3 regions of the Bacillus sp. JJ1533 genome follow, and region 2 is predicted to be linked to each of the others. Evidence: predicted binding sites of a transcription regulator. Region 2 holds the regulator's gene; each other region holds the start of a gene.
The links. Region 2 encodes CtsR, which represses protease genes until heat stress. Its sites were predicted from a motif close to ATGGTCAATAAAGGTCAAACA; they were not measured.
Positions count from the first base shown of each region.

Region 1 (8,147 bases), on a different contig from region 2:
CATTTCAGAGATTGCTTGTTCAACCTCTGGACCATACGCCTCATTTGTTTTGCGAACCTCGATACCTAAATGCTCGCCTAAGCGTTTAGCTACTGGGTCTAAGCGAAGCTCGTCTACCGCTTTACCTTTTGGACGACCAAGGTGACTAGCTAAAATAACCTTTGCTCCTTCTTTACGAAGGTACTCGATTGTAGGTAATGCTGCACGAATACGAGTTTCGTCCGTAACCTGACCATCTTGCATTGGAACGTTAAAATCAACTCGACAGAAAACTCGTTTGCCTTTCACATCAATATCTCTTACTGATTTTTTATTCATTGGGAAGGCCTCCGTTCTATGTAATATATTGAATCAAAACTTGTGATTTGACCCTTGTCTAAATGACATTAAAAAGGGAAGGGAACACTCCCTTCCCTACACATGTTTATTATATTGGTTGTTGTTTAGGATTCCAAGATAATGTGCTTTACTGTTTTATACGGTAAAATTATAGACCTTTTTTAGCAATGTAGTCTACAAGGTCAACTACACGGTGAGAATATCCACTTTCGTTATCATACCAAGAGATAACCTTAACCATGTTGCCTTCCATTACCATTGTAGAAAGTGCATCGATTGTTGAAGAATTTGGATTTCCGTTATAGTCACCAGAAACTAGTGGCTCTTCACTGTACCCCATAATTCCATTTAATTCGTTTTCTGCTGATTTACGTAATGCAGCATTTACTTCTTCTACAGTTACTTCTTTATCTAATTCAGCAACTAGGTCAACTAGTGATACGTTAGGAGTTGGAACACGCATAGCTCCACCATTTAATTTACCCTTTAACTCTGGTAATACTAGAGAAACAGCTTTTGCTGCACCAGTAGTTGTAGGAATGATGTTTTCAGCTGCTGCACGAGCACGACGATAATCTTTATGTGGTAAATCAAGAATTTGTTGGTCATTTGTGTATGAGTGAATTGTTGTCATCATACCACGCTTAATTCCAAAGTTCTCATGTAGAACTTTTGCAAATGGTGCTAAGCAGTTTGTTGTACAAGAAGCATTTGAAATTACATTGTGGTTTGCTGCATCGTACTTGTCTTCGTTAACACCCATAACGATTGTGATATCTTCGTCAGTTGCAGGAGCAGAAATGATAACTTTCTTTGCACCAGCTTCTAAGTGTTTCGCAGCGTCTGCACGCTTAGTGAAACGACCAGTAGATTCAACAACTACTTCTACACCTAGGTCTCCCCAAGCAAGTTGAGCTGGGTCGCGTTCAGCTTTAACTAGAATTTCTTTTCCATTAACAACAAGGTTGTTTCCATTAACAGATACTTCTGCATTTAGAGTACCATGTACAGAGTCATACTTTAATAGATGTGCTAACATGTTTGCATCTGTTAAATCGTTTACTGCTACAATTTCAACATTTGGATTGTTTAACGCCGCACGTAATACGTTACGTCCAATACGTCCAAAACCATTAATACCAACTTTTACTGCCATTTTGATTTCCTCCTTTTGTATGTGAAGCCTAAAAAAATTTTTTATATAAGGGTTACCCCTTTATTAACTCTTTTGCAGCACCCTCATCTGTTATTAACAGAGTTCCCTGTGCTTGCTTTAAGTAGGCTTGAATGGCTTTTGCCTTCGAAGCTCCACCAGCTACTGCAATCACATCATGAATTGCAGGAAGATCCTTAAGCTGGATCCCAATCGTTTGAACCCGATGGACTACATTCCCATCTTCATCAAAATAATAGCCAAAGGCTTCAGCGACCGCATGAGATGCAATGATTTTTTTCATATCCTCTTCATCTGTCTTTCGCCGCTCTGCCATTGTAATAGCGTCTCCTATTCCGTGGACAACCATACTTGATGACTTTATCAAATTCAGGACATCTCGTATTGATGGTTCCGCTACGAAAGAATGGTACGCTTCATTGCTCACAACATCAGGTACATGAAGAAGTCTGTAATCACCAGAGGCTTTTTCAGCCATCTTTGCGCAAATAGTATTTGCTTGATTTTCTACTCTTTCTCCTAACCCGCCTCTTGCCGGAACGAATAAAATGCTTCGCCCTTTTGAATCAGGGGTCATCATTTCTGCGACCTCAGCAAGGGTTGTTCCACCAGTAACTGCGACGATATTTTCTCCAAAAAGCCTTTGTTTTATTCTTGAAACGCAAGCTCTTCCCATTTCTTTTTTCACCCAAGGAGTCGTGTCACTGTCGCCTGGAACGACAATTACCTCTTTTATATTTAATTTCTCCTTAAGTTTTGATTCTAAAACCTTTAAACCTAAAACTTCCTTCATAACATTCTCAAGATCTCTTACAAGATCCGCGCCCTCTTTCGTCAAACTCATACCTGCTGTGCTAAAGTCCACGAGGTTTTGCTTTTTTAAAAACTCAACCTCACCGCGGAGTACACGCTCGCTATGACCAAGACTCGTTGAAAGATTCCGTCTCCCTATCGGCTGCATAAGTCGTATGTATTTGAGGATCTCATGGCGCTTTTGCATAACCTCGAGTAGATCGGGTAATAATTTCTGTTGTACTTCAATGATTGAACTCATTATTTTCATTTCCCCTTTTTACCATAAGGGACTTCTTTTGTCCCGGTGTGACATATTATGTCCCGCTTACAGTAAAAAAAAACAACATCTATAAAAATATAATATCGTCGTCGTGTTACATTAATTATAGTACCAATACTTTTCAAAGAATGCAATAAATAAACTGCCTATTTTTTAGGCAGTTGTGATAAAAGCTTATCTTTTTGATAAATTACTCAAGTAATCTTGGATTGTTTCTTTATGGATAATCCCATACTCTACTTCGTTTCCGTCAATTTCGATGACCGGAATCATAATCTGATATTTTTCTAGTAGTACATCATCTTGATAAATATCGATTTCCTGAAAATCTAACGGGTAATCTTCGCTTAGTTCTTCGATCACTTTTTTCGCCTTCGTACAAAGAGAACAATTTTCCTTTGAATACATCGTTACTTGAATGCGACTCACTTGTTACACTTCCAATCTACTGGCTATACCGTTTTCGTTTCGTTGAAGAAGGTATATTTAATTGGTCTCGGTATTTTGCAATCGTTCGCCTTGAGACAAGAATACCATGCTCCTCCTCAAGTATACTGACAATTTCTTGGTCTGACAAAGGCTTTTGTTTATTTTCTTCCTCAATCATTTGTTTCATGACATTTTTCACTTGTGTCGCTGATGTATCAGCCTCACCTGTAGTTTGGATATTTCGGCTAAAGAAATACTTCATTTCAAATATCCCAAATGGAGTTTGCACAAATTTATCCTTCACTGCACGGCTGACTGTTGATTCATGAATCTCAAGCGCGTCCGCTACATCATTCATGATCATCGGTTTTAAATGCGCCGGCCCTTTTATAAAAAAATCAAGTTGACGGTTAATAATTTCACTCATTACATTTTGCAAGGTTATTTTACGTTGTTCCAAGCTCCTCATGATCCATTGGCATTGGTCCACTTTTTCTTGGAGATAGGACTTTGTTTCTGAATCCTTCTCCTTTAAAAAATGCTGATAATATTGAAGGTTCAATGACACCTTTGGCAGATAAGAGTCTTGCATGCTCATTGTGACCACACCGTCTTCTACCTGAATGTCAATATCAGGAACAATGTAATGTGCTTCCCCACCATGAAAGGCCGCACCAGGTCTAGGTTGAAGCGTTTGGATAAAATCAAAGACCTGTTGAATATCAAAAAGCTTTACATTGAGATCTTTAGCGATTTCCTTCCATGACTTTTCAGCGAATTGTTCAAAATGATCTTGTATGATGGTTTCCGCTAAACTGTTTCGCTTCGGAAGTGACTTCAATTGCAATAAGAGACATTCCTGTAAGGACCTTGCACCTACCCCAATTGGATCTAAGCTTTGGATAAAGTGAATTGCCGTTTCAACAGATTCTGTATCTGTATTAAGATCCCTTGCAATTTCCTCAACCGGAAAATACAAATACCCATTGCTATCAAGTAACTGAATAATATATTCAATGGTCCGTTTTCTCTGTTTGTTTAGTTTCATATATGAAAGTTGTGTTAGCAAATGCTCATATAGGCTCGTTTCTTTTTTACCAATATAATCGATTGGATTTGTATATCCATCTTTTGTAACTTTCGTTTTTTTAGGTCGTTCAAAATCCGTGGGTTTTACATCAATTAGGGGATTTTCTAGTGTTTGCTCTTCGAGAAATTTAGTCAAATCCAAAGCTGAGTATTGTAAAAGAGTTATCGCCTGTGTTAATTCCTTTGTCATGACTAGCTTTAAAGATTGTTGTTGAAAAAGTCCAGTTTGCATATTCACTCAAGGTCTCCCCCTTTCTTTGAATTGTTTTATTTTTGGAAGCGTTTACTTTTTATTCGTTATTTTATCAATGTAGTTTGATTGAATGAATATATGGTTTATTTTATCTTACTTCTATCGTATCGAAAAAGTTAAATTTTAGCACGCATTTTAAAACATTTTTTGAAAGATTCTACCTTAAAGAGGTGATTATTGTTGAAAAAGAATGAAATCATGTACACTGGCCCAGTTACTGGGACTTTGAACGAGGCGAAGGAAAATAAAAACAAAGAAGAATTTGCATCAGAATTTGACCCCATCCAAACAATGTGGGCTGTGAATCCGGTTGATGAGGATGTGTATGATGGGACATTGGGGTATAAGGATAACTAAGTGGTTTAAAGTAAAGGGAATATGAAATTGCACCAGGGTTGGATTTATTCGTTCCAGTTTTACTAGATTTTAGGTTGAGGAAGGTAAGATTAAACCTTTTACGTTCCCTTTTCGTTCGATTTCCAGCAAGTAAAGGCACGAATACCACATTAAACAAAAAACTGACCAGAGATATTCTCTGGTCAGTTTTTATAGCGCCCTCGGCAGGATTCGAACCCACGATAAGAGAACCGGAATCTCTTGTGCTATCCACTACACTACGAGGGCATGTCTTTAATGAAACTGCACTCATCATTATAGGATAGAACGCTTTTGATTGCAAGAAGTATGTTTAAATCTCTCCAAATCGGTTATGATGGAATACGTATGAAATTTTGTTTTTTTCCCTGCTTAAAAAGGTATGGGATAAACGTTTGTAGAATACTATAAATTAGTAAAGCGAATTGTTTGACCTTTACTGACCTTAATTGTATGATGGAAATACATAACAAACCTTTTAATTTGTTTAAAGGAGGAAGAAAAATGAATTTAATCCCTACAGTTATTGAACAAACAAACCGTGGTGAGCGTGCATATGACATCTACTCACGTTTATTAAAAGACCGTATTATCATGCTTGGAAGTGCGATTGATGATAATGTTGCAAACTCAATCGTATCTCAGTTATTGTTCCTAGCAGCTGAGGATCCAGAAAAAGATATTTCTCTATACATCAACAGCCCAGGTGGTTCCATCACGGCTGGTATGGCGATTTATGACACAATGCAATTCATCAAACCAAAGGTTTCTACGATTTGTATCGGTATGGCAGCATCAATGGGTGCTTTCTTACTTGCAGCTGGTGAAAAAGGCAAGCGTTTTGCACTTCCAAATAGTGAAGTCATGATTCACCAACCGCTTGGTGGTGCTCAAGGGCAAGCAACTGAAATAGAAATTGCGGCTAAGCGTATCTTATTCCTACGCGACAAGCTAAACAAAATTTTAGCTGAGCGTACTGGCCAGCCATTAGAGGTTATTGAAAAAGATACTGACCGCGATAACTTCATGACTGCCGAAAAAGCAATGGAATATGGATTAATCGACAAAGTTATGTACCCGCAAGACAATAAATAAGAAATAAAAAATCCTCTCACATTTAATCGTGAGAGGATTTTTTTATGCTTCTTTTTGAACAAATTCCGTTAATGCTTCAACTGCATCTTCTTCATCATTTCCTTCCGCAATTAACGTAACTGTTGCGCCAGATCCAACTGCTAGACTCATTAAGCCCATGATGCTTTTTGCATTCACCTTTTTCCCGTCTTTTTCCAAAAAGATGTCCGCGGAAAATTTATTTGCTTCTTGGACAAACATTGCTGCAGGGCGTGCCTGTAATCCCGTTCTTAATACTACCTCAACTTGTCTTTCAACCATTTTTTCTTCCTCCTCAAATTTGTGTAGAATTCTAAAGTTGTGTTTTCTCTACTTATTTTCCTATTCATACGTAAATGAACCAAAAAGGTTTCAAAATGACAGCGCTTTATTTTATTCCAAGTGAGCAAAACGGCTCACTTGATGGATTGGCCTGCCCGTAACTTATCGGCAATTTCATCAATCTTGCGAAGTCGGTGGTTAATACCTGATTTACTAATCTTCCCGGACGTGACCATTTCGCCTAACTCTTTTAAGGTGACTTCCTGGTAGGCAACCCGAAGCTCAGCAATTTCTCTTAACTTATCAGGTAAAATACCAAGTCCGACTGTTTCATCAATATAGCGGATATTTTCCACCTGACGAATCGATGCACCAATTGTTTTATTTAGGTTTGCCGTTTCACAATTCACGAGACGGTTCACTGAATTTCGCATATCCCGCACAATACGTACATCCTCAAATCGGAGTAACGCCTGGTGAGCACCGATAACATTGAGGAATTCTGTGATTTTTTCTGCCTCTTTTAAATACGTAATAAAGCCTTTTTTTCGTTCTAATGTTTTCGCATTGAGATCAAAAACGTTCATTAATTCACAAAGAGAATCATTATGTTCTTTATATAATGAAAAAATCTCAAGATGGTACGAGGATGTTTCAGGGTTATTTACAGATCCTCCTGCTAAAAAAGCCCCACGTAAATAGGACCGCTTGCAGCATTTCTTCGCAATAAGTGCTGGAGAAATTTCATGATGTAGGGTAAAACCTTCAAAAATCTTTAAATCTTCTAAGATATCCTTTGTGTCCTCGATAAGTCGAACAATATATACATTGTTCTTCTTGAGTCTCATTTTTTTACGAACGAGGAGCTCAACACCCACATTATAGCATTTTTTTAGCAATGTATAAATTCTTCTCGCGATAGCGGCATTTTCCGTCTGGATATCAACCACTACTTTTTGACTGGAGAAGGAAAGTGCGCCATTCATTCGAATCAAAGCGGAAAGTTCGGCTTTTGCGCAGCAATCTTTGATGTCTAGGTTTGTCAGTTCTTTTTTCGTCTCTGATGCAAATGACACAGGTTCCAACCTCCTTTTTATCATTAAGGGTAATCTTCAATTACCCTTTTTTGTCTTCTACAAGCATATTATATAATAGATTGGCTACTTTTGTTGTGTCATGCCTGATGACATCATTGTCGTATGAGATAATCTTATCATTAATAATCGATAAACCTAAAGCAGAAAGTCTTTCTAAATCATACACAACAGGCTTTGCTAGTTCTTTTGCATATTTTTCCTTGATTCGTTCCGGAATGTCACCATCATTGACCAAAATCGTATCAATGAACTTTAATTTCATATGATCATATAAAGCTTGCACATGGTCACTTGCCGTATAGTTCAACGTTTCCCCGGCCTGTGTCATCACGTTACAAATATACACCTTTTTCGCCTTAGCTTTGATGACCTCTTCACCGATTTTTGGTACAAGCAAATTCGGTAATATGCTTGTGTAGAGGCTTCCGGGACCAATGACAATCATATCAGCCTGTTGGATTTTTTCGATTGATTCATTTAAGGGCTCCACATCATCGGGTGTTAAAAAGACACGCTTAATTTTTTTACCGGAGAATGGAATTTTGGACTCTCCTGTAACAACATTGCCGTCCTCCATTTCAGCATTTAAAACGACGCTTTTGTTCGCTGCTGGCAGGACTTTCCCTCTAACCTTTAGGACTTTACTCATTTCACCTACTGCGTGAACAAAATCGCCAGTTATCGTTGTCATCGCCGCCAGAATCAAGTTTCCAAGTGAATGACCAGATAAGCCATTGCCTCCAGCAAACCGATGCTGGAACAAATCCTCAATCAAAGGCTCCACATCAGATAACGCAGCTAATACGTTTCGAATATCACCGGGTGGTGGAATATCCATCTCATCACGAAGGCGACCAGATGAACCTCCATCATCAGCAACTGTTACAATTGCTGTAATATCAACAGGCTGATATTTTAACC
Region 1 is NZ_JBALOV010000039.1:116,600-124,746, forward strand. Features, by position in the region: gene V7138_RS21220 (phosphoglycerate kinase) at 1-318, opposite strand, end outside; gene gap (type I glyceraldehyde-3-phosphate dehydrogenase) at 488-1,495, opposite strand; gene V7138_RS21230 (sugar-binding transcriptional regulator) at 1,548-2,567, opposite strand; gene V7138_RS21235 (glutaredoxin family protein) at 2,763-3,008, opposite strand; gene rpoN (RNA polymerase factor sigma-54) at 3,034-4,338, opposite strand; gene V7138_RS21245 (hypothetical protein) at 4,540-4,716, shown strand; tRNA gene V7138_RS21250 (tRNA-Arg) at 4,912-4,983, opposite strand; gene clpP (ATP-dependent Clp endopeptidase proteolytic subunit ClpP) at 5,239-5,829, shown strand; gene V7138_RS21260 (HPr family phosphocarrier protein) at 5,872-6,129, opposite strand; gene whiA (DNA-binding protein WhiA) at 6,264-7,205, opposite strand; gene V7138_RS21270 (gluconeogenesis factor YvcK family protein) at 7,246-8,147, opposite strand, start outside.
Region 1: the regulator CtsR is predicted to act here: its motif matches at 5,161-5,181, upstream of clpP (ATP-dependent Clp endopeptidase proteolytic subunit ClpP).

Region 2 (8,147 bases):
GAAGATATAGTTTTTTAGAATGTATAAATTGCCACGAATGGAAACTGTATAACGCCTAAACTGCGAAACAACAAATGATACACTGCAAACGCTATAAACGATAGACAACCCAACTGGCAAACAACAAATGATATACCGCAAACGGTATAAACGATATATCACCCAACCAACAAACAATAAAATAATTATACAGCAGTCTCCCCGAACCGTATCACCCTGCCCAGTAATCATAATCCTAAAAACGAAAAAACCAACAGAATCGAATTCCCACATACAAATAGCTCTCTTTGTTAAAACTTCACACCTAAAAAAAACCGATATTTTAAATAATGTTGCTCCTAGTAAAAATGGCTATATTCCTAAGACTGAAATACTATTCTAAAAAAGAAAGTCCGGAAAATCATAAACTTTTTAGTTGAATCGTATAATTATAAAACACGTAATTATTTCTAATTATTTTAAAGGGGATTTTACTTCCCTATCGAATATTTCTAGTTACAGGATCTATAGAACAGAGGAGGGATGTGACCATGACACAATTTTTAGCATCGTTCCAAACTCAGGAATTTTTAACGATGTCGATTCGTATTTTTATGGCGGCCCTATTATGTGGGTTGGTTGGATTGGAAAGGGAAGTACATAAACATCCTGCTGGATTCCGTACACATTTACTGGTTGGAGTTGGTTCTTGTTTAATGATGCTGATGTCTATTTATGGATTTCAACCTTACTTAGAGATGAGTACAAATGTCCGCTTTGACCCGGCACGAATTCCTTCATATGTAATTAGTGGGATTGGGTTTTTGGGAGCAGGAACGATTTTGGTCAGGGATGCAACGGTTCGAGGGTTAACGACAGCAGCATCGATTTGGGTTGTTGCAGGACTGGGGTTAATAATTGGGCTAGGGATGTATGCACCTGCTATTTTAACAACAATTGTTGTTTTACTGAGCTTGATTTTCTTGAACCGATTTGAAGAGTTCTTTTTTAAATCCACCAAACGAAAAGTCGTTCATATCATTATTCATGAGGATATTTCCTCATTTTCAGGAGTCTTAAAATTATTTAAGGATAATGGTTTTAAGGTAAAGGATTTTAATATTAAATATTCAAAAGAAAAAACGGATAATAATTGTCAATATACATTTGATGTTGAAGTGGCAAGTAAAAATGAGCGTTTACGCTTATATGAGGAAATGTCAAAGCTAGAAATGGTTCAAAAAATTTTTTAATTTGGTGTTTAGAGGGGTGCCTGGTTTGGAAAGCATAGGATAGTAGAGCCTCATAAATGGAAAATGATTGCCTATTTCTTCTTAAGCCACATGCGAAACAGTTGAAAAATTAGTGCGGTCAATTTATATTATACTTATAGTCAAATATAGTCAAAGTCAAGGTGAGGTGTGGTCATAATGAGGAATATATCTGATATCATTGAACAATATTTAAAAAGTGTTCTTGATACAAGTGATCGAGCTATAGTTGAGATTAAAAGAAGTGAGATTGCCGATAAATTTGAATGTGTCCCATCTCAAATTAACTATGTGATAAATACCAGGTTTACGTTAGAAAGAGGTTATTTAGTGGAAAGCAAGAGAGGTGGCGGTGGCTACATTCGGATCATGAGGGTGAAGTCAAATGATGACTCTCAGCTGATCAAACAACTCGTACGCCTTATTGATAAACGGATTTCTCAAACTAGTGCTGAGGATGTCATTTTGCGCTTAATTGAGGAGGAAGTGATCTCGAAAAGAGAGGCAAAGATAATGCTGAGTGTAATTGACCGTTCTGTCTTGTTTATAGAGCTTCCACATCGGGATGAATTAAGAGCAAGAATGTTAAAGGCAATGCTTACATCCCTCATGTATAGATAATAGGTTAAGTAGGAAGGTGTTATCATGATATGCCAAGAATGTAATCAACGCCCTGCGACATTTCATTTTACAAAGGTTATTAATGGTGAAAAAACAGAAGTTCATATTTGTGAACATTGTGCACAAGAAAAAAGTGAGATGTTCATGTTTCCAGGCACATCTGGCTTCTCCATTGATAACTTATTAGCAGGACTTCTTCAGTTTGAGCCGCTTACTGGTTCAAAACAACAAGCATTTCAAAAAAATGAAGTTTTACAATGCGAGAACTGTAAAATGACTTTTCAACAATTTGCAAAGGTAGGTCGGTTCGGCTGTTCACAATGCTATCCAACCTTTGAAAAACAACTTACCCCAATCCTAAAACGACTGCATAGTGGTAATACACATCATACAGGGAAAATTCCAAAACGAATCGGAGGCTCCTTCCATATTCGGAAAGAGATTGAACAATTAAAGCAAAAGATGCAGGAATATATTTCGTTAGAGGAATTCGAAAAGGCTGCAGAAGTGCGTGACCACGTAAGGGACCTTGAAAAGAAACTGAGTGGTTACAAGGAAGGGGAGGTTTAATCAATGTCACTTGAGCATTTTATCAATCAAGCCTTAAGTGCATGGATGAGTCAAGAAGGTCCTGATTCAGATATTGTCTTAAGCTCACGGATTAGACTTGCTCGAAATCTGAAAAATGTACCTTTCTCAACAGTTTATTCAAACGAAGATGCAGAGCAAATTGTCAACGTCTTTCAAAAGGGTTTTGCAGGCAAGAGTTTTCCATCAATTGGGAAATTTGAATTATTAAAAATGATGGAACTTCAGCCCAATGAAAAAAGAGTACTCGTTGAAAAGCATTTAATTAGTCCGCATTTAGCGGAAAATTCTCCGTTAGGCGCTTGTCTTTTATCGGAAAATGAAGAAATTAGCATCATGATTAATGAAGAGGACCATATCCGAATACAATGTTTATTCCCAGGGTTGCAATTATCAGAGGCTTTACGGGTTGCGAATAATCTAGACGATTGGATCGAAGAGCATGTCGATTATGCATTTGATGAAACAAGAGGATATTTAACAAGCTGTCCAACAAACGTGGGAACTGGACTTAGAGCATCTGTTATGATGCATCTTCCAGCACTTATCCTTACACATCAAATGAGTCGGATCATTCCAGCAATCAATCAACTGGGCCTTGTTGTAAGAGGTATATATGGAGAAGGCAGTGAAGCATTGGGGAATATTTTCCAAATATCCAACCAAATCACGCTAGGAAAAACGGAAGAAGATATTGTGGATGACTTAAAGAGTGTAGTGGCACAGTTGATTGCACAAGAGCGTTCTGCTCGTGAAGCACTTGTGAAGACTTCCAACATTCAGTTAGAGGATCGTGTATTTCGTTCCTATGGAGTTTTAGCAAATAGCAGGATCATTGAATCGAAGGAAGCAGCAAAGTGTTTGTCAGATGTTCGATTGGGTATTGATCTTGGCTATATTAAAGATATTTCAAGAACCATCCTTAATGAACTCATGGTTTTAACTCAACCTGGATTCTTGCAGGTCTATGCCGGTGGGGCACTACGCCCTAATGAAAGGGACGTTAGAAGAGCGTCTATTATTCGAGAAAGAATAAAACTAGAAAATAATAAGACTACTGACATGGAGGGTGATGGGTAATGATGTTTGGCAGATTTACTGAGCGTGCACAAAAGGTGTTAGCATTAGCGCAAGAGGAAGCTGTCCGTTTGGGACATAACAATATTGGAACTGAACATGTATTATTAGGTCTTATCCGTGAAGGAGAAGGAATTGCAGCAAAGGCTTTACTTGCACTTGGATTAGGTCCTGAAAAAATTCAAAAAGAAGTAGAAGCCCTAATTGGCCGTGGCCAGGAAGGCTCACAGACAATCCACTACACACCACGTGCTAAAAAGGTCATTGAATTATCAATGGACGAAGCCCGTAAGCTTGGTCATTCTTATGTTGGAACAGAGCATATTCTACTTGGATTAATTCGTGAAGGTGAGGGTGTTGCTGCAAGAGTATTAAATAATCTTGGAGTGAGCCTAAATAAAGCACGCCAACAGGTTTTACAACTATTGGGCAGTAATGAATCCTCCTCAGGTCATCATGGCGGCGGTTCGGCAAATGCGAACACGCCAACCCTAGATAGCCTTGCTCGTGATCTTACGGCGATTGCTAGAGAGGGAAGTCTCGATCCAGTCATTGGACGTAGTAAGGAGATTCAACGTGTAATTGAAGTACTAAGCCGTCGTACAAAAAACAACCCTGTTTTAATTGGGGAGCCTGGTGTTGGTAAAACGGCAATAGCTGAAGGATTAGCTCAGCAAATCATAAATAATGAAGTACCAGAAACACTGCGTGATAAGCGTGTAATGACACTTGATATGGGTACTGTTGTTGCGGGTACAAAATACCGTGGAGAATTTGAAGATCGTTTGAAAAAGGTAATGGATGAAATACGCCAAGCTGGAAATATCATTCTATTTATTGATGAACTCCATACATTAATCGGTGCTGGAGGGGCAGAAGGGGCAATTGATGCATCGAATATCTTAAAGCCGTCTCTTGCTCGTGGTGAACTACAATGCATCGGTGCAACCACACTAGATGAATATCGAAAGTATATTGAAAAAGATGCTGCTCTTGAGCGTCGTTTCCAACCCATTCAGGTGGATGAACCAACTGTAGAGGAATCTATCTTAATTTTAAAAGGACTGCGTGACCGCTATGAGGCACACCACAGAGTATCGATCTCTGATGAATCCATCATCCAAGCAGTTAAGCTGTCAGACCGTTATATCTCGGATCGCTTTTTGCCAGATAAGGCTATCGACTTGATTGATGAGGCTGGTTCAAAGGTTCGTCTTCGTTCGTATACTGCACCACCAAATTTAAAGGAGCTTGAACTTAAGCTTGAAGAGGTTCGTAAGGAAAAAGATGCAGCTGTTCAAAGTCAGGAATTTGAAAAAGCTGCTTCATTACGAGATTCAGAGCAACGCCTTCGTGAGCAGCTGGAAGAAACGAAGAAAAACTGGAAGGAAAAACAGGGTCAAGAGAATTCTGAAGTTACAGTAGACGATATTGCAATGGTTGTTTCAAGCTGGACGGGTGTCCCTGTATCAAAACTAGCACAAACAGAAGCGGATAAACTACTTAACATGGAAGAAATCCTTCATTCACGTGTAATTGGTCAGGAAGAGGCCGTAAAAGCAGTTTCCAAGGCTGTTAGACGCTCACGTGCTGGATTAAAGGATCCAAAGCGCCCAACTGGTTCATTCATCTTCCTAGGGCCAACAGGGGTCGGTAAAACTGAATTGGCACGTGCTTTAGCTGAATCTATTTTTGGCGATGAGGATGCGATGATTCGTGTGGATATGTCTGAGTACATGGAGAAGCATTCCACGTCAAGATTAGTAGGCTCACCTCCAGGATATGTAGGTTATGAAGAAGGTGGCCAATTAACAGAAAAGGTTCGCCGTAAGCCATATTCTGTTATCTTGTTAGATGAAATTGAAAAAGCTCACCCTGATGTGTTCAATATTTTACTTCAAGTTCTTGAGGATGGACGTTTGACAGACTCAAAAGGACGTACGGTTGATTTTAGAAATACAATCTTAATTATGACATCTAACGTTGGAGCTAGCACATTGAAGCGAAACAAATATGTCGGCTTTGCGCTTGACGATGAGAAACAAGATTATAAAAACATGAGGGATAAGGTAATGGAAGAGCTAAAGAAAGCATTCCGTCCGGAGTTCCTTAACCGTATCGATGAGACCATTGTCTTCCATTCACTGGAGAAGAAGCATTTAAGGGAAATCGTTACCCTTATGGCAGATCAGTTAACAAAACGCCTGCGGGAGCAAGAATTCGAGCTTGAATTAACAGAAGCTGCTAAAGACCGAATTGCTGAAGAAGGGTATGATCCAGAATACGGAGCACGTCCATTACGTCGTGCGATTCAAAAACAAATTGAAGACCGTTTGTCTGAAGAGCTATTACGGGGTAATATAGAAAAAGGAAAGAAAATTGTAATGGATTTTGTGGACGGAGAGTTCGTAATCCAGACAAAAGAAGCTGAAGAAACAAAAGAAACAGTGAAATAAAAAAGCATGTAAGTGTAAAAGGGGTATACATCAAAAACTCATTCGTGTATACCTCTTTTTTTCTAAAGAAAGGATTAATGTCATGGCAAAAACAAAGACAAAATTCACCTGTCAATCCTGTGGCTATGAATCACCAAAATGGATGGGGAAATGTCCCGGATGTGGTGCGTGGAATTCATTAGTCGAAGAAACATTACATAAACCAGCTAGAAAAGGTGCTTTTACTCATTCAAGTCCCACAGTTCAAAGCAAACCTTCACCAATCACTTCAATCGAGTCAGTAAATGAACCTAGAATGTTTACAACGAATAAAGAATTTAATCGAGTACTTGGCGGCGGAATCGTCCATGGTTCCCTTGTGTTAATTGGGGGTGACCCAGGTATAGGGAAGTCCACCTTGCTGCTACAAGTATCCTCCCAATTAGCCAAACAGAGTAAAGTTTTATATATTTCCGGTGAGGAATCGGTCAAGCAAACAAAGCTAAGATCAGATCGTCTGGGGGTTTCCTCTGATCAATTGTATGTGTTAGCAGAGACTGACCTTGAGTTTATTTCCCAGACAATTACCGAACTTAATCCATCCTTTGTTGTGATTGATTCCATTCAAACCATTTATCACTCTGATATCACTTCTGCCCCAGGTAGTGTATCTCAGGTACGGGAATGTACAGCAGAATTAATGCGAATTGCAAAGACAAATGGGATTGCCATTTTTATCGTTGGTCATGTAACGAAAGAGGGAAATATTGCAGGTCCGCGTTTACTAGAGCATATGGTGGACACTGTTCTTTATTTTGAAGGGGAACGTCATCATACATATCGTATTTTGCGGGCTGTAAAAAACCGTTTTGGTTCTACGAATGAAATGGGTATTTTTGAAATGAAAGAAACAGGCCTTGAAGAGGTTGCAAACCCTTCTGAGATATTTTTAGAGGAGCGTTCTGCAGGTGCTGCAGGGTCAACTGTTGTAGCCTCTATGGAGGGAACACGACCGGTCTTAGTTGAAATTCAAGCACTGATATCACCAACTAGTTTTGGTAATCCACGCCGTATGGCAACAGGAATTGACCATAACCGAGTATCTTTATTAATGGCTGTACTAGAAAAAAGAGCAGGATTTCTTTTGCAAAATCAAGATGCCTATTTGAAGGTCGCAGGTGGTGTAAAGCTAGACGAACCAGCGATTGATTTAGCTGTTGCCTTAAGTATCGCCTCTAGCTTTAGGGATCAGCCGACAAAACCAACAGATGTCATTATTGGGGAAGTGGGCTTAACGGGTGAGGTAAGACGTGTTTCTCGAATTGAGCAGCGGGTTCAGGAAGCAGCCAAGCTTGGCTTTAAGCGAGTAATTCTTCCAGAGCGAAATTTAGGGGGATGGACGATTCCAAAGGGAATTGAAGTAATTGGTGTGAGTGATATTAGGCAAGCCATCCAACATACATTAGAAAAATAATTTAAAATTCCTCCTTGAAAAATCCAATCAAAATGAAACATTTTGATTTCTTTATTCGTATAGTAAGTGTGAAAGCAGGTGGACATCCACCTTCCATAACAAAGCCAAATAAATTTTTTTCATAGCAGTAATAATTTTGTCAGGATTAAAAAATAATATATGAGTAGCCTTTTACACATCTATGTCATTCTGTTTACATTTTGAAAAAGCTATTTATTCTAGGTTTCAATTATTATAAAGTGATTATAATGAATAGGAGGAGGTGAAGGAATGTTAAAACGTATTGTACAGCTCTTTTTTCTCATCGTGGGAGGTATGCTTGGAATTGTCTATCTGCCGGATTTATTAAAGCTGTTAAATATCGACAATATTCCATATCTAAATAATTCATACACGCTTGCGATTTTAGGTGCTATTATATTATTTATTGTTACTTATTGGTTAGTAGATTATATCGTAGGTTTAATTAAATGGCTTGAAGAGTCATTAATCAAAGCTCCTGTTACAGATGTTTTATTTGGAAGCCTAGGTTTGATTTCAGGATTAATTGTTGCGTTTTTAATTGTGATTCCATTAGACCGTATTTCCTTTTCGGTTGTAAATACAGTGCTTCCTATTTTCATTACCCTGCTTTTAGGATATTTAGGTTTTCAGGTTGGATTTAAAAAGCGGGATGAGCTTGTGAACTTATTCTCTATTAAC
Region 2 is NZ_JBALOV010000042.1:63,126-71,272, reverse strand. Features, by position in the region: gene V7138_RS22345 (MgtC/SapB family protein) at 531-1,232, shown strand; gene V7138_RS22340 (CtsR family transcriptional regulator) at 1,407-1,871, shown strand; gene V7138_RS22335 (UvrB/UvrC motif-containing protein) at 1,896-2,441, shown strand; gene V7138_RS22330 (protein arginine kinase) at 2,445-3,539, shown strand; gene clpC (ATP-dependent protease ATP-binding subunit ClpC) at 3,539-5,992, shown strand; gene radA (DNA repair protein RadA) at 6,075-7,445, shown strand; gene V7138_RS22315 (PIN/TRAM domain-containing protein) at 7,716-8,147, shown strand, end outside.

Region 3 (8,147 bases), on a different contig from region 2:
GAATCATAGAATGCGATGGAGGGTGACATGATGAGAATTGCAGAAATTGGGGATATCATTGAGTTCAGAGAAGGCCTTAAAGGCATCGTGGAAAAGGTGAACGAAAACTCGGTTATCGTTGACTTAACATATATGGATAATTATAGAGATTTAGAATTAGAGAGTCGTACAGTTGTCAATCATAAAAACTATAAGATTATCGCAACAATATAACCAAAGGGAGCTGATTATTGAATCGGCTCCCCTTTTTTGTAATTACGCCCCTAATGATTTATTTTTCATAAATTTAGGTTGAAGTGATGTTAAAAATTTAGATTTTGAGAACGAGTAGATTACTAATGCGGTCCAAATACATAGGAATGTGACAAAATGCACCTTAGTAAAATGCTCGTGGTATAAGAATACTCCCAAAAGAAGACTGATTGTTGGTGAAATGTACTGAAGAATTCCTAGAATGGAAAGCGGAATTCTGTTTGCTCCAGCGGCAAACCAAAGTAATGGTAATGCCGTTATCACTCCAGCCCCCGCTAGCAATACCTGCACATCAAAGGTAGCTCCTGAAAAGGAGTCAACTCCTCCCTTATAAAGAACTGTCAAATAAAAGAGGGCCATGGGTGCAATTACCAGCGTTTCCATCCCTAAACCAATCAATGAATCTAGCTTCGCAAGCTTCTTTGTTAGTCCATAAAAACCAAAGCTTAATGCAAGTGTAATAGCAACCCAAGGAAAACTTCCATATTGAATGGTTAAAATAAGTACACCGACTCCAGCCAATCCAAAGGAAATCCCTTGCCAAAACAATAGACGTTCCTTAAGAACAATGATGCCTAGTAGGACGCTGACCAATGGATTAATGTAATACCCAAGGCTTGCATCGATTATATGATCCGTATTTACCGCCCAAATATAAGTAGCCCAGTTGACTGTAATCAGGACTGATGATGCCAAGATCCCAATGAGCTTTAATTTGTTTTTGAAAATATCTTTGATACTTGTGAGAAACTGCTTCCCTTTTCTTGAAACAAGAATAATCAGAAGCACAAACACAAGTGACCAAACAATCCGATGTGCGAGAATTTCGAACGCGGGGATGTAGTCGATTAACTTCCAATAAAGAGGCAGCACTCCCCATGCGATATAGGCAATCGTTGTGTATAGGATTCCTATCTTATATTCCCTCATCTCATCTTGACCCATAAAGATCCTTCTTTCCTATTCAGATTTTCATTAGTTCATTATATTTCGGTTCCCGATATTTCTCAATGAAAATGAATTGGAAATTTGAAATTTCGTGGATGAATGTGTGTTCAGTAACTTCTGAAGATGTTTTTTTCATATTTTAGGATACTCTCATTCTAAAAAACGCACACACCCCAAACCAGAGCATGTGCGTCAACTTCTTTTTATTCTTTTGTATCCTTCCCTGCTTCTTCCGCTAACTGTTCGAAGGATTTCACTTTTCCATGCGGATTTTGCGATTGCTTGCGAACGGTCCATTGTCGTTCTTGTTGACGTTTTGATTGTGTCATGTCGGACATCTCCTCCTCTTTCGAATCTCACCATTAGGATGATTCTCCACCGGATATTTATTCTAAAAAAATCACTCTCATGATAAAATGAATAACAATACAACCTGACAAAAGAGGCAGACACATATGAAAAATTTTTTTCTACTATTTATTCTTGTACATCTATTACTTGCGATAAGTTTTCTATCTGACCTTCCGTTTTGGGTCATTTTTACAATTTCCTTTTTCCTACTATCTGCAGCAGCAATCACATTTGGAAAATTCGATTTCAAACCTCCATCCATCGTCAACATTGCCGTTGCCATACTATCAGGGTTACTCATGTACGGTCTTTTTTACATCGGAAAATCAGGTTCCGCAATCCTGTTTCCAAATGAATTAACCAATGTTACTCATTTATATAGAAAGATTCAACCTCACCTTTCTTGGCATTTTGTTGCACTCTTTCTCATCATCATTCCGGGTGAGGAGCTTTTTTGGAGAGGTTTTATTCAGAAGAAAATTGAAGCGAAATTCGAGAATAAACAACTCGTAATCGTCATTTCTTCCCTTCTATATATGTCTGCAAATATATACACATTTAATCCGCTTTTCTTACTTGCAACATTTGCTGGGGGCGTTGTCTGGGGAACATTATATATGTGGCAACACAATATATTATTAACAATCCTATCCCACCTTGTGTTCAATTTATTTTTGCTCGTGCTATTCCCTATTTTTTAACCAATAGGAGGCGTCAATATGAAAAAGCGTAAAAAAAGGAAATCGAAAAATGGCAAATATACCTTCTCCGATTTCCTAGCTGATGTATTTTTCGCGATACCTGAAATTATCTTTTTTCCCATTCGTGTTCTTATTTACGTCATTAGAGGCTTCTTCAGACTGATTATTGATTTGATCAATTAGCGTTTCAGTGGTTTTGCCAACAGAACTAATAAAATCAAACTCATATACCCAAACAAAGGATATAAAAAGGAAATCAGTGAGCCATACCCCAGCTGGCTAATGACATAAGAAATCGATAAGATCCCGAATACAATCAAGATTGACGGTAATTTAAGCATGTTTTTTAATTGACGCTCAAGTCCAAATAAGTTTCCAATCACTGATGTAAAGATCTCTCCATAAATGACAAGGATGTACAACCAATAAAAAGCAGCCATGAAATTTTTCATAACCTCAGCCATTGGAATCTCGAAACTGCCTACATTTGCGAGCGCCGATAATGAAATATGACTTGTCAATAAAATGAGACAAAGTGCGCCACCGCCAATCAATCCACCCCATCTTAATGTTCTCTCATGATTGATTTCTTTAGCGAGTGGAACCAAAACCGGCATCGCCATTGTCAGGTTAAATGCAGCATATAAAAATGGTGAAATCATCCATTTAATACTTGTTGACTCCAGCTCAGGCATACGAACTAGGTTTGTTGCATCCGTTAATAGCACTTCAACGGCTAAAACAACACTGAAAAAAATCATAATTGGTACAACAAATGTGTTCACACCAAATAGACCCTTGACTCCAAATGTAAGAACAAAAATCGATAATGCACTCGTAATAAGGATTCCAAGCTGATAGGACAGCCCTAATTGCTCATGAAAGACTGCACCGGCACCTGAAAGCATGACAGAAGTTACCCCTATTAACACTAAAAGCATAAGAGCATTTACAAGAAACGCAATTTTCCTACCAAATAAATATTCATTAAATTCCTTATAGGAATTTGCCTGAATACGGTTCGCGATGATCATGATTCTTGTCCCCAACCATATGAATAGGAAACCACTAACGCCGATTCCAAACAAACCGTACACACCGTATTGGGTAAAAAATTCAACAATTTCCCGACCTGTTGCAAAGCCTGCTCCTACGATTGTTCCTACATATACTGCACCGATTTGAAATGCTGCCCCCCAATTCCCTCGCACAAATAGCCACCTCATTAATTGTCTGTGTTACTTGATGTATATGTACAAGTTCTTAAATTAAGACGAGCTATTCTTTCGAAGTCCGTGGAAAAAGTTTCTAGCGCTTTTTCCTTGAAAGTCAAACATAGTCAAAGTATAATGTAAACATAAGGTCAAAGATGGTCAAACATCATACACGACCTATTTATCTAGGCTCACACTGTGTGGGTCACAAAGACGTTGCCACAGGATGTGGCGGCCTTAGTCTTTGATCTTAAATTGGTCAAACATAGTCAAATTTCAAGGAGGTAGTTGTTTATGATTTGTCAAGCATGTAATAAAAATGAGGCTACTGTTCAGTTACACGTACAAGTGAACAATGACAAGCGACAAATTCAACTTTGCAGTGAGTGTTATGCGAAGGAGAAGAACAACATGAAAATACCTTCAGGAATGTACGGTTTCCCTAATTTCACATTTGATGATCTTTTTAAAGGAAATGCTTTCGGTCAACAAATGGGAATCAACCAACAACAACAAACACAACCGAAACACGGAGGAAATGGCGGAGGTCTTCTCGATCATTTTGGTCGGAACCTAACTCACATGGCGAAGGCTGGACTTATTGACCCAGTGATTGGCCGTGATGAAGAAATCCAACGTGTTATTGAAATTTTAAACCGCCGTAATAAAAACAACCCAGTTCTAATTGGGGAACCAGGGGTAGGTAAAACTGCGATTGCAGAGGGATTAGCCCTACAAATTGCTGAAGGAAAAGCACCAAGCAAGCTTTCAAATAAACAAGTATATTTACTAGATGTCGCATCACTCGTAGCGAACACTGGTATTCGTGGTCAATTTGAAGAAAGAATGAAGCAGCTCATTACCGAACTTCAAAAACGAAAAAATATTATCCTATTCATCGATGAAATTCACCTTATTGTTGGCGCAGGTTCTGCAGAAGGCTCAATGGATGCAGGTAATATCCTAAAACCAGCTCTTGCTCGTGGTGAACTTCAACTTGTCGGTGCAACAACCTTAAAGGAATATCGACAAATTGAAAAGGATGCTGCATTAGAACGTCGTTTCCAACCAGTAACTGTTGAAGAACCAACAGTTGACGAAGCAATTCAGATTCTTGAAGGTATTAAAGGAAAATATGAAGAATTCCATGGTGTCAAATATACAGATGAAGCCATTCATGCCTGTGTAACTTTATCACATCGTTACATTCAGGATCGTTTCTTACCAGATAAAGCAATTGACCTACTGGATGAAGCAGGCTCAAAAATGAACTTAGTATCCGGTGGTGTGGATCCAAAGGATGTTGAGGAAGAACTAGCAAAAATTGCAACCGAAAAAGAAAAAGCTGCAAGTGAAGAAAACTATGAGTTAGCAGCCAAATTAAGACATCAAGAGATACTTCTTGAAAAACAATTAAATAATCCAGAAAACAAAGAAGAACATCTTGTTGATGTTGCAAATATCCAACAAATTATTGAAAAGAAAACAGGTATTCCTGTTGGTAAGCTTCAAGAAAATGAGCAACAAAAAATGAAATATCTCGCTGAAAACCTTGCGAAAAAAGTCATTGGTCAAGAAGAAGCCGTTTCGAAGGTTGCGAAAGCCGTGCGTCGTAGCCGTGCTGGGTTAAAGGCGAAAAATCGACCAATCGGTTCCTTCCTTTTCGTTGGACCAACGGGTGTTGGTAAAACAGAGTTAACGAAGACACTTGCCCAAGAGCTATTCGGTTCGAAGGATGCCATGATTAGACTCGACATGAGTGAGTACATGGAGAAACACTCTGTGTCTAAAATCATTGGTTCACCTCCTGGTTATGTTGGCCATGAGGAAGCAGGTCAGCTGACTGAAAAAGTTCGTCGCAACCCATACAGCATCATTTTACTCGATGAAATTGAAAAGGCACATCCAGATGTTCAACATATGTTCCTTCAAATTTTAGAGGATGGCCGTCTAACAGACAGCCAAGGTCGTACAGTAAGCTTTAAGGATACAGTGATCATCATGACTAGTAATGCTGGTGTTGGCGGACCTAAGAAAATTACTGTTGGCTTTGAAAAAGCTGAAACAGACGCTTACAAGGAATCATCTATCCTTGAATCACTTGGATCCTTCTTCAAGCCAGAATTCTTAAACAGATTTGATGCCATCATTGAATTCAAACAACTTGAAAAAGATCACTTGCTACAAATTGTCGATCTTATGTTACACGATCTTGAAGCAACTCTAAAAGAACAAGAGGTAACCATCACTATTGATGATGATGCTAAACAAAAATTAGCTGAGCTTGGTTACCATCCTGCTTTTGGTGCACGTCCTTTACGTCGTGTCATCCAAGAACAGCTTGAAGACCAAATCACAGATGTTCTATTAGAAAATGATGACCAAAAAAGCTTGAACGTTACCGTTGAAGATAATAAGATCATCGTAAAATAAGACACCATCAAAAATGCAGAGCCACTAAAGCTCTGCATTTTTTTATATCGATTTTGTCTCTACTTTATTCACTTTTATCGGTGACTTTCGATTCGAAAACATACTATGCAAGACCATGCCCCCCGCAATCATTAATAGCCCAATGAAAGAATACATCGTCGGAAGGGGGGCGTTTAATAAGAGAACCTCACCAAAAATCACAAAAATAATCTGAGTTGCTTGTGTTGCTTCAACTGCAGCAAGCCTATTTTGATCATGCTTGACAAGCTCCGTTGCAAAAAAGAAAAGCACGGTCGCAATAACCCCAGAGGAAATCCCAACCATAAACGATTGGAACACCTGAGCTTTACTCGGCAAACCAGCAGTCAAAGCGCCACAACCGGCAATGATTAACCAAAACGGTGTTGAGGCTAATGTCATCCCAAGAACACGTTGAAAGGTGTCAAAATCATTTTTACAATGCTCCATCATTTTTCGATTACCTAGAGGATAAGCAAATGCGGCCACTATTACAGGAAGTATTCCGATAAGCAGCATCTTCATTCCGATGCCCCCATCTGCTTCCTGAAGCTGAATCAAGATAATCCCAATAAATATAAAACTAGAAAAAATAAGGCCTTTAACCGGGATGTGTTCACGTACTTTTTGTACTCCATTTTTCATTTCTACTGTCTTATAAAAAAAAGGAACAACTAGAAGACCAGCGATAATGACAAATTGCCATGTTCCAGCAACCAACCAACCTGGACCTGAAGCAGCTGCAAAAGTCAATGGTGCGTAAAACAACCCAAATCCAACGGTACTCCAGAGAATCCATTTCACAGGATTGGTTTTTAACTCATGAAGCAGTTCCTTCATGTTTCCTCTAATCAGAACAATTCCTATTAAAAATGGAAGCATAAAAAAATATCGTAATGAAGAGCTCCAAAGCCAGCTGCCACCTGAAAGCTCCATTGATCGATTTAGAATAAACGTTACGGCAAAAAAGAGCGACGAGACGATTCCAATTAGAATTGCTTTCAACTTCCATACTCCTCCCTAGACCTTGAAACAATAAACATCCTCATCGACAAAGCCTTTGATGATTTCCCCCGTTTTCGTAAATCCCGCGTTCGTATACACATGGATAGCTGCTTTGTTTGTCGGAACAACCGATAAGTAAATCTCATCACAATAGGGCAATGTCCTAATCATTTCTGAAATAATTTCCTTCACTGCGGCAGTACCGTAGCCTTTTCCCTGGTATTTATAATCAATCATGACTCTACATAGTTCAAAGCGATTGCGTTCATTTTCAAGACCAAACATGGTAAATCCAATTAGCTGAGTTCCATCATATATTGCTTTTGTTACCCAATCTGGTTGTACTTTTGCCTGGGCAAGTGAAAAAACGTTTGAAGCAACCCATTTTTCGAATAGTGCAAACTCTTTATCCTCTGATTTCAAGCGAATGACATCCATTAAATTTTCCATCGTGACATCACGTAAAATGATTTTTTTCATTTACCTCCCCCATTTGACAATTGGTTGTGTACCACGATTGGTAAAAATATTCTAATAATTCATTTTATCATAAAGACTTGCTCTGCTTTTACTTTAAATCCTTCTTTTTCTAATAAACCAAGCAACATTTTATTCGACACTGACATATTCGCTGCTGTTCTTGTGACATTGTTGTTTGCTTGTCGAAAAACCATTCTTAAGAGTTCCCTTACAATATCTTCTTTTTGATCATGAGAAGGCTCAGCCTCACATTGCAATAGAATAATAGATTGTAACCTTCCTTCCTCATTAAACAGCCTTTTATAAATGGCATATCCGACAATTGCTTCGTTTTCATCCTTTACAAGGATTGATTCACCATCTCGTGCATTATTCCATTGAGTTTGCCATGGAACCATCGCTTTATAAAATGAGACTTTTGAAGCATCGATTGGAATTCCTTTAAGAAAAGTAAATGGATGGTCTTCAGATAAAAATGCATCTTTCGATAATTCACCTGTATTTTGGAAATGAACAAGTTCATCTACAATTTTATAGCCGACCTTTTCGTATAAGGAAATTGCCTGTCCGTTTTCTTTAATCGCTTCAAGGGTGGCGACTTCTACTTCTTCGTTTTCATAGATGGCTAGACTAGCTTCCATTAGCTTACGACCTACACCCTTTCCCCGGTAGTCAGGGTCAACACCTGTTCCGCCATTCCAAGAAACCTTCTTCCCGTTAACTAGTCGAATACCGTTAAGGATTA
Region 3 is NZ_JBALOV010000018.1:90,999-99,145, reverse strand. Features, by position in the region: gene V7138_RS09330 (YkvS family protein) at 31-213, shown strand; gene rarD (EamA family transporter RarD) at 256-1,197, opposite strand; gene V7138_RS09320 (DUF6254 family protein) at 1,404-1,529, opposite strand; gene V7138_RS09315 (CPBP family intramembrane glutamic endopeptidase) at 1,656-2,252, shown strand; gene V7138_RS09310 (hypothetical protein) at 2,271-2,435, shown strand; gene V7138_RS09305 (YkvI family membrane protein) at 2,432-3,463, opposite strand; gene V7138_RS09300 (ATP-dependent Clp protease ATP-binding subunit) at 3,761-5,899, shown strand; gene V7138_RS09295 (DMT family transporter) at 5,942-6,922, opposite strand; gene V7138_RS09290 (GNAT family N-acetyltransferase) at 6,938-7,402, opposite strand; gene V7138_RS09285 (GNAT family N-acetyltransferase) at 7,462-8,147, opposite strand, start outside.
Region 3: the regulator CtsR is predicted to act here: its motif matches at 3,612-3,632, upstream of V7138_RS09300 (ATP-dependent Clp protease ATP-binding subunit).